Regions from separate parts of the Nostoc sp. FACHB-190 genome, predicted to be linked through region 2. Evidence: predicted binding sites of a transcription regulator. Region 2 holds the regulator's gene; the other holds the start of a gene.
What was found. The regulator NtcA, encoded in region 2, controls nitrogen genes in cyanobacteria. The targets are predictions, from matches to a motif close to TNTGTANNNNNNNNTACANA.
Positions count from the first base shown of each region.

Region 1: H6G28_RS28340 (cell division protein SepF) is a predicted target of NtcA. The motif match lies at 2,411-2,430, and genes of this name have one in related genera.

Region 1 covers NZ_JACJQW010000036.1:39,692-44,125, forward strand. Annotated here, with positions in the region: gene H6G28_RS28330 (DEAD/DEAH box helicase) at 1-656, opposite strand, end outside; gene proC (pyrroline-5-carboxylate reductase) at 803-1,615, opposite strand; gene H6G28_RS28340 (cell division protein SepF) at 1,710-2,306, opposite strand; gene H6G28_RS28345 (YggS family pyridoxal phosphate-dependent enzyme) at 2,670-3,338, opposite strand; gene pipX (transcriptional coactivator PipX) at 3,335-3,613, opposite strand; gene H6G28_RS28355 (anthranilate synthase component I) at 4,154-4,434, opposite strand, start outside.
Region 2 covers NZ_JACJQW010000005.1:303,942-308,375, forward strand. Annotated here, with positions in the region: gene H6G28_RS09205 (DUF3084 family protein) at 1-1,126, opposite strand, end outside; gene H6G28_RS09210 (hypothetical protein) at 1,119-1,340, shown strand; gene ntcA (global nitrogen regulator NtcA) at 1,374-2,045, opposite strand; gene fabI (enoyl-ACP reductase FabI) at 2,893-3,669, shown strand; gene hisB (imidazoleglycerol-phosphate dehydratase HisB) at 3,848-4,434, shown strand, end outside.

The sequences.
Region 1 (4,434 bases), on a different contig from region 2:
GTATCATTCAGCAAGGGAAACAGACCTTTGGGATTACAGAAATGAAATTCCAAAGGCACTGGGCGAAAATCAGAATAAATCAGGTCTGTGGGGCCGTGGACTTGGTTTAACCAATCTGTTAGTTGTTCGCTATTGGCAACTGTGGCGGAGAGGGCTGCTAGTTGCACTTCACGGGGACAGTAAATAATCGATTCTTCCCAAACTGTACCGCGTTGGCGATCGTTCATGTAGTGGCACTCATCCAATACCACTGCTTCCACATCCACCAAGGAAATGCCAACTTGCCCGATGGGTGTGCCATAGAGCATATTGCGGAAGATTTCTGTGGTCATGACCAAAATTGGTGCATCTCGGTTAATAGACGCATCACCAGTTAACAGTCCTACTAAATCGGCACCAAACTTCTCACGAAAATCGCGGAGTTTTTGGTTCGACAAGGCTTTGAGGGGTGTGGTGTAGAATACGCGCTTTTTTCGAGCTAGGGCGCGATAAATAGCGTATTCTCCGACTAAGGTTTTGCCAGAACCCGTGGGCGCACATACAACTACGGAGCGTCCAGCATTAAGGGACGCGATCGCATCTTTCTGAAACTGATCCAGATCAAAGGGAAATATCGACCCTAAGTTGATTTCTGGAGACGGTGCGGGATAGTTCACTCAATCACATTTGCAACCAGACTGTTTACTATATTAACGGGTCTTTTGTCAACTTCGTCATAGGAAGTAGGGAATAGGGAGTAGGGAATGGGGAATAGGCATATTTTCTAATTTCCCCACTCCCTACTCACCACTCACCACTCCCCTCATTTTCCCAATTCTTGCGATCGCGCTGTGGCGGCTTTGACTGCTTCAATTAAAGCCGAGCGAAATCCAGCTTTTTCTAATTGGCTAATACCAGCAATAGTTGTCCCTCCAGGACTAGTTACTCTGTCTTTCAATTCTGCTGGGTGCATTTTGCTGGTGTGCAGTAATTGTGCGGTTCCCAATACTGTTTGCAAGGCGAGTTGATTGGCAATTCCTCTGGGTAAGCCTGCGGCGACTCCACCATCTGCTAAAGCTTCTACCAATATAGAGACGTAAGCCGGGCCGCTACCAGATAAGCCTGTGACAGCATCCATCAAGCTTTCGGAGACTTCCACCACTTCTCCCACGGCGGAAAATATCTCTGATGCTTTTTGCTGGTGTTTAGCATTTGTATACGCACCTAAACAGATAGCTGTCATCCCCGCCCCGACTGTGGCTGGGGTGTTGGGCATTGCTCTAATGACTGGTAATCCTGGGAATGATGCTTCTAGGTGATGTAAAGGCACTCCTGCCAAAATCGATATCACCAAGGGGGAATGTTCTGCTAAAACAATATCTGCTAATTCTTGAGCGATCGCACTAAATACTTGCGGTTTTACAGCTAAAAATATGACTTCCTGCGCTTGTTGAAATACCAAGCTATTATCTGCTGTCACAGCCACATTGTATTGCTGCTGCAAAAAAGCCTGACGCGCTGGCTGGGGTTCGCTAATGATTACTTCTGAGGGTTGGTAGATGCCCCGCTCAAGCAGGCGGGATAACAGCGCCTCTCCCATTACCCCACCACCAATTAAGCCAAATTTTCTAGTCATTTATGATTGGTCATTAGTCACTTGTCATTAGTCATTTGTATCTTAGAACGAGGGACAAAGGACGAAGGACAAAGGACTAATGACTAATTTCAATTTATTGTGCCATGCGGTTAGGTTCATTTCCCCAGTTTGGTGTGGCAGTTGGGGCGGTACGTACAGGACGCGCTGGCGGTTGTGGTACTTCATGAATAACTCCACCTTGGGTGCTGACTTGTACGCAGCTTGGCGTAAACAAAAAGATGCTTTCTCCAATCCGCTCTTGATGTCCATCTAATGCGTAAGTTCCACCAGCAACAAAATCAACTGCTCTTTGAGCTTGATCCGGGTCCATGATTGTCAAGTTGAGTACAACTGATTTGCGCTCACGTAACGCTTGAATTGCCTGGGGCATTTCTTCAAATGTACGAGGTTCAAGCACTAATACTTCAGAAATCCCGTTTACTGCTCCTGGCATACCAATTACGTTCCCCATCGTAGACTTTGATCCTGTTGCTACATCATTACCCATTGTAGACATGGGTTCCCGCCAACGTCGATTCTGTGTAGTAGCTTCTGCTGGTGCAGGTTGAGGATTTTCCTCTTGATACAGATTTTGGTAGTGATCTGTATCTGGTTCTTCCTCATAATATTCGTATTCTACCTGCTCGTTCAGCCCTACGAAATCTCGCAGTTTGGAAAATATATTGTTCATTTGGTACGCTCCTGATGCAAATTACCTTTATCGATTTGGCTGATAGTTGATGTAGCCACTAAAGATCACTACAAAGGACGGACAATTTAGTAATCTTATCGTTGTTTGTAGCTTCTGTTACAACTATAGATAATGAACGGACGCTTTTGTAAACGCCTGTACCTTAACCTAGATACAATAATGAGTCAAGATTATATCCCAAAGATTTTAGGATATAAAGCTTAATTACAGGTTTTTTTGATGTTTCGTTACTTTTGTTAATGATTTTTTTAGTGTTTTATTGTACCAGCACTCTAGGACAATTATATGTATTTCTTACCTAGAAGCTCTGGTACAAATAGTCAAGAATTGCTGTCAGCGAAACTATTGGCGATCGCCAAATAAAATAGTTCCCAATCTTACCATCGTTGCTCCCGCTTGGACTGCCAGTTGATAATCCCCAGACATCCCCATCGACAGTTCCTGTATTTGAACATTTGGCAAGTTTTGTAACTGAATTTGTTTTGCTAAATCATGAGTGCTATTAAATACATGCAAAATTTCCGCCTCAGTCAACCCCAGAGGCGGAATTGTCATCAATCCTTGAATTTGTAAAAACTGGCACTGGTTGAGTTCCCCTAAGTCTGCCAGTAATTCTGGAACAGTCCAACCTGATTTTTGCGGGTCTGGAAGGATTTTGACTTGCAGACAGACTTTTGGGGTAACTCCTAGCTGCTGTGCTAATTGATTTAATCGCTGCGCCAGCTTCAAATTATCTACAGAGTGAATCCACTCAAATAGTTCTAGGGCTTTTTTGGCTTTATTACTTTGCAAATGTCCAATCAAATGCCAAGTAATATCAGATAAGTCCTGTAACTGAGCTTGTTTAGTGGCAGCTTCTTGGATACGGCTTTCGCCAAAATCACGAATTCCGGCGTTGTAAGCTAAACGAATCATCTCCGCCGAAACTTGCTTGCTGACAGCAATTAACCTGACCGAAGATGGCAGTGAGGCGCGAATATTGGCAATATGTTCGTCAATCGAACTACTCATTGGAACGTGCGTTGGAAAACACTCTGAAGCTGATCGTACTCCTGAGATGAACCATTACGGCGTAGAGTCCGCAAACGATTTTCTAACATCATTCTGGCTTCAGTACGTCCAATGGGTTGAAATTTAATACCTTTAACGTCGTTTGTTACCAGAAAAAATAAGCGTTGGGCATAAAGTGTAGTGAACATATCTTGGTTGTCGTCAACCACACAAATCCGATAAAGTAAGCCCCAAGTTGGATGATTGATGTAGATTTCAGGATTTTCTGGAGTCATTTAAGAGTCAAGGTGGGAGTATGTATATTGATTTGTAGTTTTAGACAAACATCCAGACGATGATCATACCTGTTCGTCAGAATATTTAGTTAAAACTACTCCAATTGAGTGATTTCTGCCATCACTTGGCAGTGATGAAATCTTTGATGATGCCTAGTAGGACTTCGCAGTAAGACGAAAAACCAAGGGTGAAGGGGCAGAATCAAGTCAAAAGTCAAAAGTTAAAAGTTAAAGATTCTCTGGCTTTTGAATTGTGACTTCCCTGTGAGGGTGTAGTGTTCAAAACTCTGACACCGTTCGGCTGACGCAGAAATTGAGCAGTTTTGCAAGCTCACTGTATCACTGGGCGCAACTGACAGCGAAGCCCATAACCTGTCACTTATCCCCTGCTACAAAAATAGCCAAAGCTGACCTAAAATCGATGTTGGCGCTGGCTTCTCTCCATGTTGCCATAATTATTATTTTGTGGCACAAAATTGCCAACATTTGATGAGTCATCATTCAGAAATTAGGAGTTGCACCAATTTAATTCAGCGTGATTCATGGGTGATTTATGAGGTTCAAGGCTGCTAGTTGTGCTTGCGCTTTGTGCAGAGATTCATACCATTCTCTTTCAGGATCACTGTCTGCCACAATCCCCGCACCCACTTGTCCCCAGACGGTTTTGATTTGTCTGGGGAGTGGGAAGTGGGGAGTAGGGAGTGGGGCATTTTGTGGATATTCTGGCTCTGATTTGCTGCTTCCTTGCTTTCTAGCTGGAGATGCGGGTGCTAGAAGTAGAGTACGAATCAGGATATTCAAGTCCAAGTTACCGCGCCAGT
Region 2 (4,434 bases):
CGGAGAAAATTCGCACGACATACTCCCTACCATCACTAATTTGTCTAATCAACTGCTCAACTCTTTCGGGAGTGACGCGCAATATTTGGGTATTTTCTGGCGTTGCGCTCGGTTCAGTTAATTGAAAGATGGCATTTTGGTTAGCATCGCCTAAAAGTTGCAACACCGCCTGACGCGCCGCCGAGGCTTGACTGACTTGAATTACTGCACCAGCTAAAACTTGACCACGCACTAACGCCAACTTGCCTAAACGCAGGTCTTGATAAGACTGATAATATTTTTCGAGTCTGGCTACTTCTTGTTCTAAATAATCCTGTTGTCTTTCTAATTCTTTGAGGCGAGCTTCTCTGGTTGCAATTACCTGTTCTCTGGCAGTAATTTCTAAATTGCGATTTTGAATGAGTTTATCTAATTGGGCGATTTTGCGATCGCGCTGTTCAATAATTTCTTGACGATTGGCGAGTTCCTGATCTCGTTTGGAAATAGCGGTTTTCGCTTCATCAATCGCCTTTTTCGCCTCTGCGTACAATCTTTGTTGTTCTGCCTTTAATTGTCCTACCGCTACTTGTAAGGCTTTTCTTTGGTTATAAACGTTTTCTAATTCTGACCGCGCTTGCTGATATTGAGTTGCAACTTGATTCAAACGCCCTTGAGTGCTTTGTAATTGCCCTTGGATCTTTGCTTGGCGGCTTAGAGTTTGGTTAAGTTTTGCTTGGGTTTCCCGTTGTTTTGCATTGGCCGCTTGCAAAGATTTATTAATTCTTTGTAAGTCTTGTTGCGCTTGGGTTTGTTCTTTTCTGGCTTGACTTAATTCTGTTTCGACTTGGCTTTTTTGGGCTTCTGCGGTTTTGAGTTGTTCCCGCTTGTTTCGCAAGTCTTTTTGAATATCTTCTAATTCAAAGACTCCCTTACGCAAGCCCTCATCCGCAGCAAACAAAATGCCCAAAGTTGATGCAGAAATCAAGCCACCAGTAAAAATCGTCACCACCACCGCCGTATTTTTGGGACGAAGCTTAAAGAGTGAGAGGCGAGCTTTGCCAACCCGTGTGCCAATGCGATCGCCCACAGTGGCTATTACGCCTCCCAAAATTAAAATTGCTGCAATGAGGATGTACCCGGTGGTCATCTTCAGCTACCGAAATGGTTCCAGATACAGCCTACTACTTTCGACCATTGTCTGTGGAGGGTTGGAAATTGGCAATAGCGAAGATTTATCAATTTATGATTTGCCTCCAGCTATGGGTATTATCTGCAAAAACACCAGACTTGCCAACTTCATTACCTCCAATTGCTTTGAACAACCAACAATGCCAGAGTCAGAAAGCCCAAATGCAGAATGAATCAAGGTTTGATTCTGACTTCTGACTTCTGTTTTAAGTGAACTGCCTACTTAAGCTAACAGGTTTATGCACAGTAATCTTCTTTTTATGAATAGAAATCATTTTCTTTTCGCGTAAATCACCAAGTAACCTAGTGACTGTGACGCGAGTCGAACCAATTGCTTCTGCGATCGCTTGATGAGATAGCTTCAGATCAATTGTGATTCCATCTGCACAAGGAACACCAAAATCACGACAAAGAATTAATAAAAAACTCACCAATCTAGAACCCATATCCCGGTGAGCGAGAGTTTCAATCATCATCTCTGTCTGTAAAATCCGCGAAGATAGACCCCGCAGCATTAACATAGACAATTCTGGATTTTCCTTGAGTGCTTGCTCTACTTGTTCGATTGGTGCTGATAGCAATTCTACAGGTGTAAATGCAACAGCATGGTAAAACCGATCTGACTTATTTCCAGTCAGCAAAGACAAAACACCAAAAACACTATTTTCCCGTAACAGTGCTACCGTTATTTCTTCTCCTGCTTCGTATACCCTGGAAAGTTTTACAGCACCCTTAAGAAGAAAATAAACTCGTTCAGCAGGATCGCCCGGAAAAAAGATCGTTTTGTTTCTTTCAAACGTTTCCACCACTGGCGGAAACGCCCCAGTTGCCATCTGACGAAAAACATTTGCTAGGGCTTTATCTTGTGTCACGATCATCTCCCTTCCCCTACCCAATGCCGGAAAAACAAATAAACTGATTACCTAAGAATACACCTGAAAAATCAATAAATCACCGTCAACCTTTCTGTACTTTCCTATACTCAAAAGCCGAACTTCAGACTTATTTGTTCATAATGATACATAATTTTTCACCTTTTTAGCTAGTAGTTGTTATAAGTACTTACAAACTCCTATTCATCAGGTTTTTTGCTAAAAAATTCATTATATCTTGAGAATATCTTCAGGAATAGCAGACAATTTTTATGCAGCAAACACACCAATTGAATTAAAGAAAAATTCAGATAGCAGAATTGAAGACGCAAAATTAGTCAATGGAGAAAAACACTCACCACTTAATTTGCTGTGTTGTTTGTTGATTCATCCACTAGCCTCACAGAATTTCACCCTCAATTCAGGCTTCTGGTTTCTTGATTCTGGCCTGTGAAACATGATTTTGATAAATCAAGAAAAACAGGCCTCAGTTTCTAGTATCCTCCTAAGAGGATGTCTGAAAAAGTCCCAGGTGATACACTCAGCAGTTGAAGTATCCTCAATTCCCCTAGAAAATTTAGACTTCTGGCTGTAATTGCCTTTGAAACAGAAAAGTGAACACAGCCACACAGCAGTCAAAAACAGTGATTAGGGGGAGCAAAACCCGAATTTCTCACGTATGGGTAAGGGATGTGGGGAGTGTGGGGAGTGTGGGGAGTGTGGGGGGAAAGATTTCTTCACCATCCTCCCACTCCTCCCACATCCCTGGATTTCTCTCTTGTGAGAAATCCAGGAAAAATCTTTGATACTGCTCAGACATCTTTTATCATGATTGATCCTGTTAATAATTTCTATGCTGAATCTGACTGGAAAAAACGCCCTCGTTACAGGTATTGCCAATAATCGCTCCATCGCTTGGGGTATCGCCCAACAACTGCACGCAGCCGGGGCGAACTTAGGTATTACTTACCTCCCCGATGAACGTGGCAAGATGGAGAAAAAAGTTGCGGAATTGGTAGAACCTCTGAATCCCAGCTTATTTGTTCCCTGTAATGTTCAAAATGATGAACAGATTCACTCTACCTTTGAAGCGGTGCAAGAAAAGTGGGGTAGATTAGATATCCTCATCCACTGTTTAGCTTTTGCAAATAAAGATGATTTGACTGGAGGCTTTAGCCAAACTTCCCGTTCGGGTTTCAATACAGCTTTAGAAATTAGTACCTATTCCCTAGTACAGTTAAGTGGCGCAGCGAAACCGTTAATGACTGAAGGCGGTAGCATTGTCACCTTGACATATTTGGGTGGCGTGCGAGCTGTGCCGAATTACAACGTGATGGGAGTTGCCAAAGCAGGTTTAGAAGCAAGTGTGCGTTATCTTGCAGCAGAACTCGGCCCGCAAAATATTCGGGTTAATGCTATTTCGGCTGGGCCAATTCGGACTTTGGCTTCTTCGGCTGTTGGGGGAATTTTAGATATGATTCACCATGTAGAAGAGGTAGCGCCTTTACGACGTACTGTAACTCAACAAGAAGTGGGTAATACTGCGGCCTTTTTGTGCAGTGACTTAGCTAGTGGTATTACTGGGCAAGTGCTGTACGTGGATGCAGGATATGAAATTATGGGAATGTAATAAGATTTGGGGAGTAGTGAGTGGGGAGTGTGGGGAGTGTGGGGAGAGAGGGGAGTGTGGGGGGAAAGATTTCTTCACCATCCTCCCACACCTCCCACCCCCCTGGATTTCTCTCTTGTGAGAAATCCAGGTTTATTCCCAACTCCCCACTCCCAACTCCCAACTCCCTCAATTAACTATGCAAATCAGCGATACTTCTCACAAAGACTCAATTCTGCACCAAGTTTCCCTAAACACAGCGCGTATTGCTTCGGTTCACCGTGTGACTGGTGAAACTGATGTGCAAGTAACTGTCAATTTAGATGGGACAGGAAAATGTCATGCGGCGACTGGTATTCCATTTTTAGACCACATGTTGCATCAAATTTCCTCTCACGGTTTGATTGATTTAGATGTCCAAGCCAAAGGAGACTGGGAAATTGATGATCATCACACTAATGAAGATGTTGGGATTACTTTAGGTCAAGCTTTGCATCAAGCGTTGGGTGATAGAAAAGGAATAGTTCGTTTTGGTAATTTTTTAGCACCATTAGATGAAGCATTGATTCAGGTGGCGTTAGATTTTTCGGGACGGCCTCATCTCAGTTATGGTTTAGAAATTCCTACCCAAAGAGTTGGTACTTATGACACTCAGCTAGTGAGGGAATTTTTTGTTGCATTGGTGAATCATAGCCAAATGACCTTACACATTCGTCAATTAGATGGTATTAATTCCCATCACATTATTGAAGCAACATTTAAGGCTTTTGCTAGAGCTATGCGAAT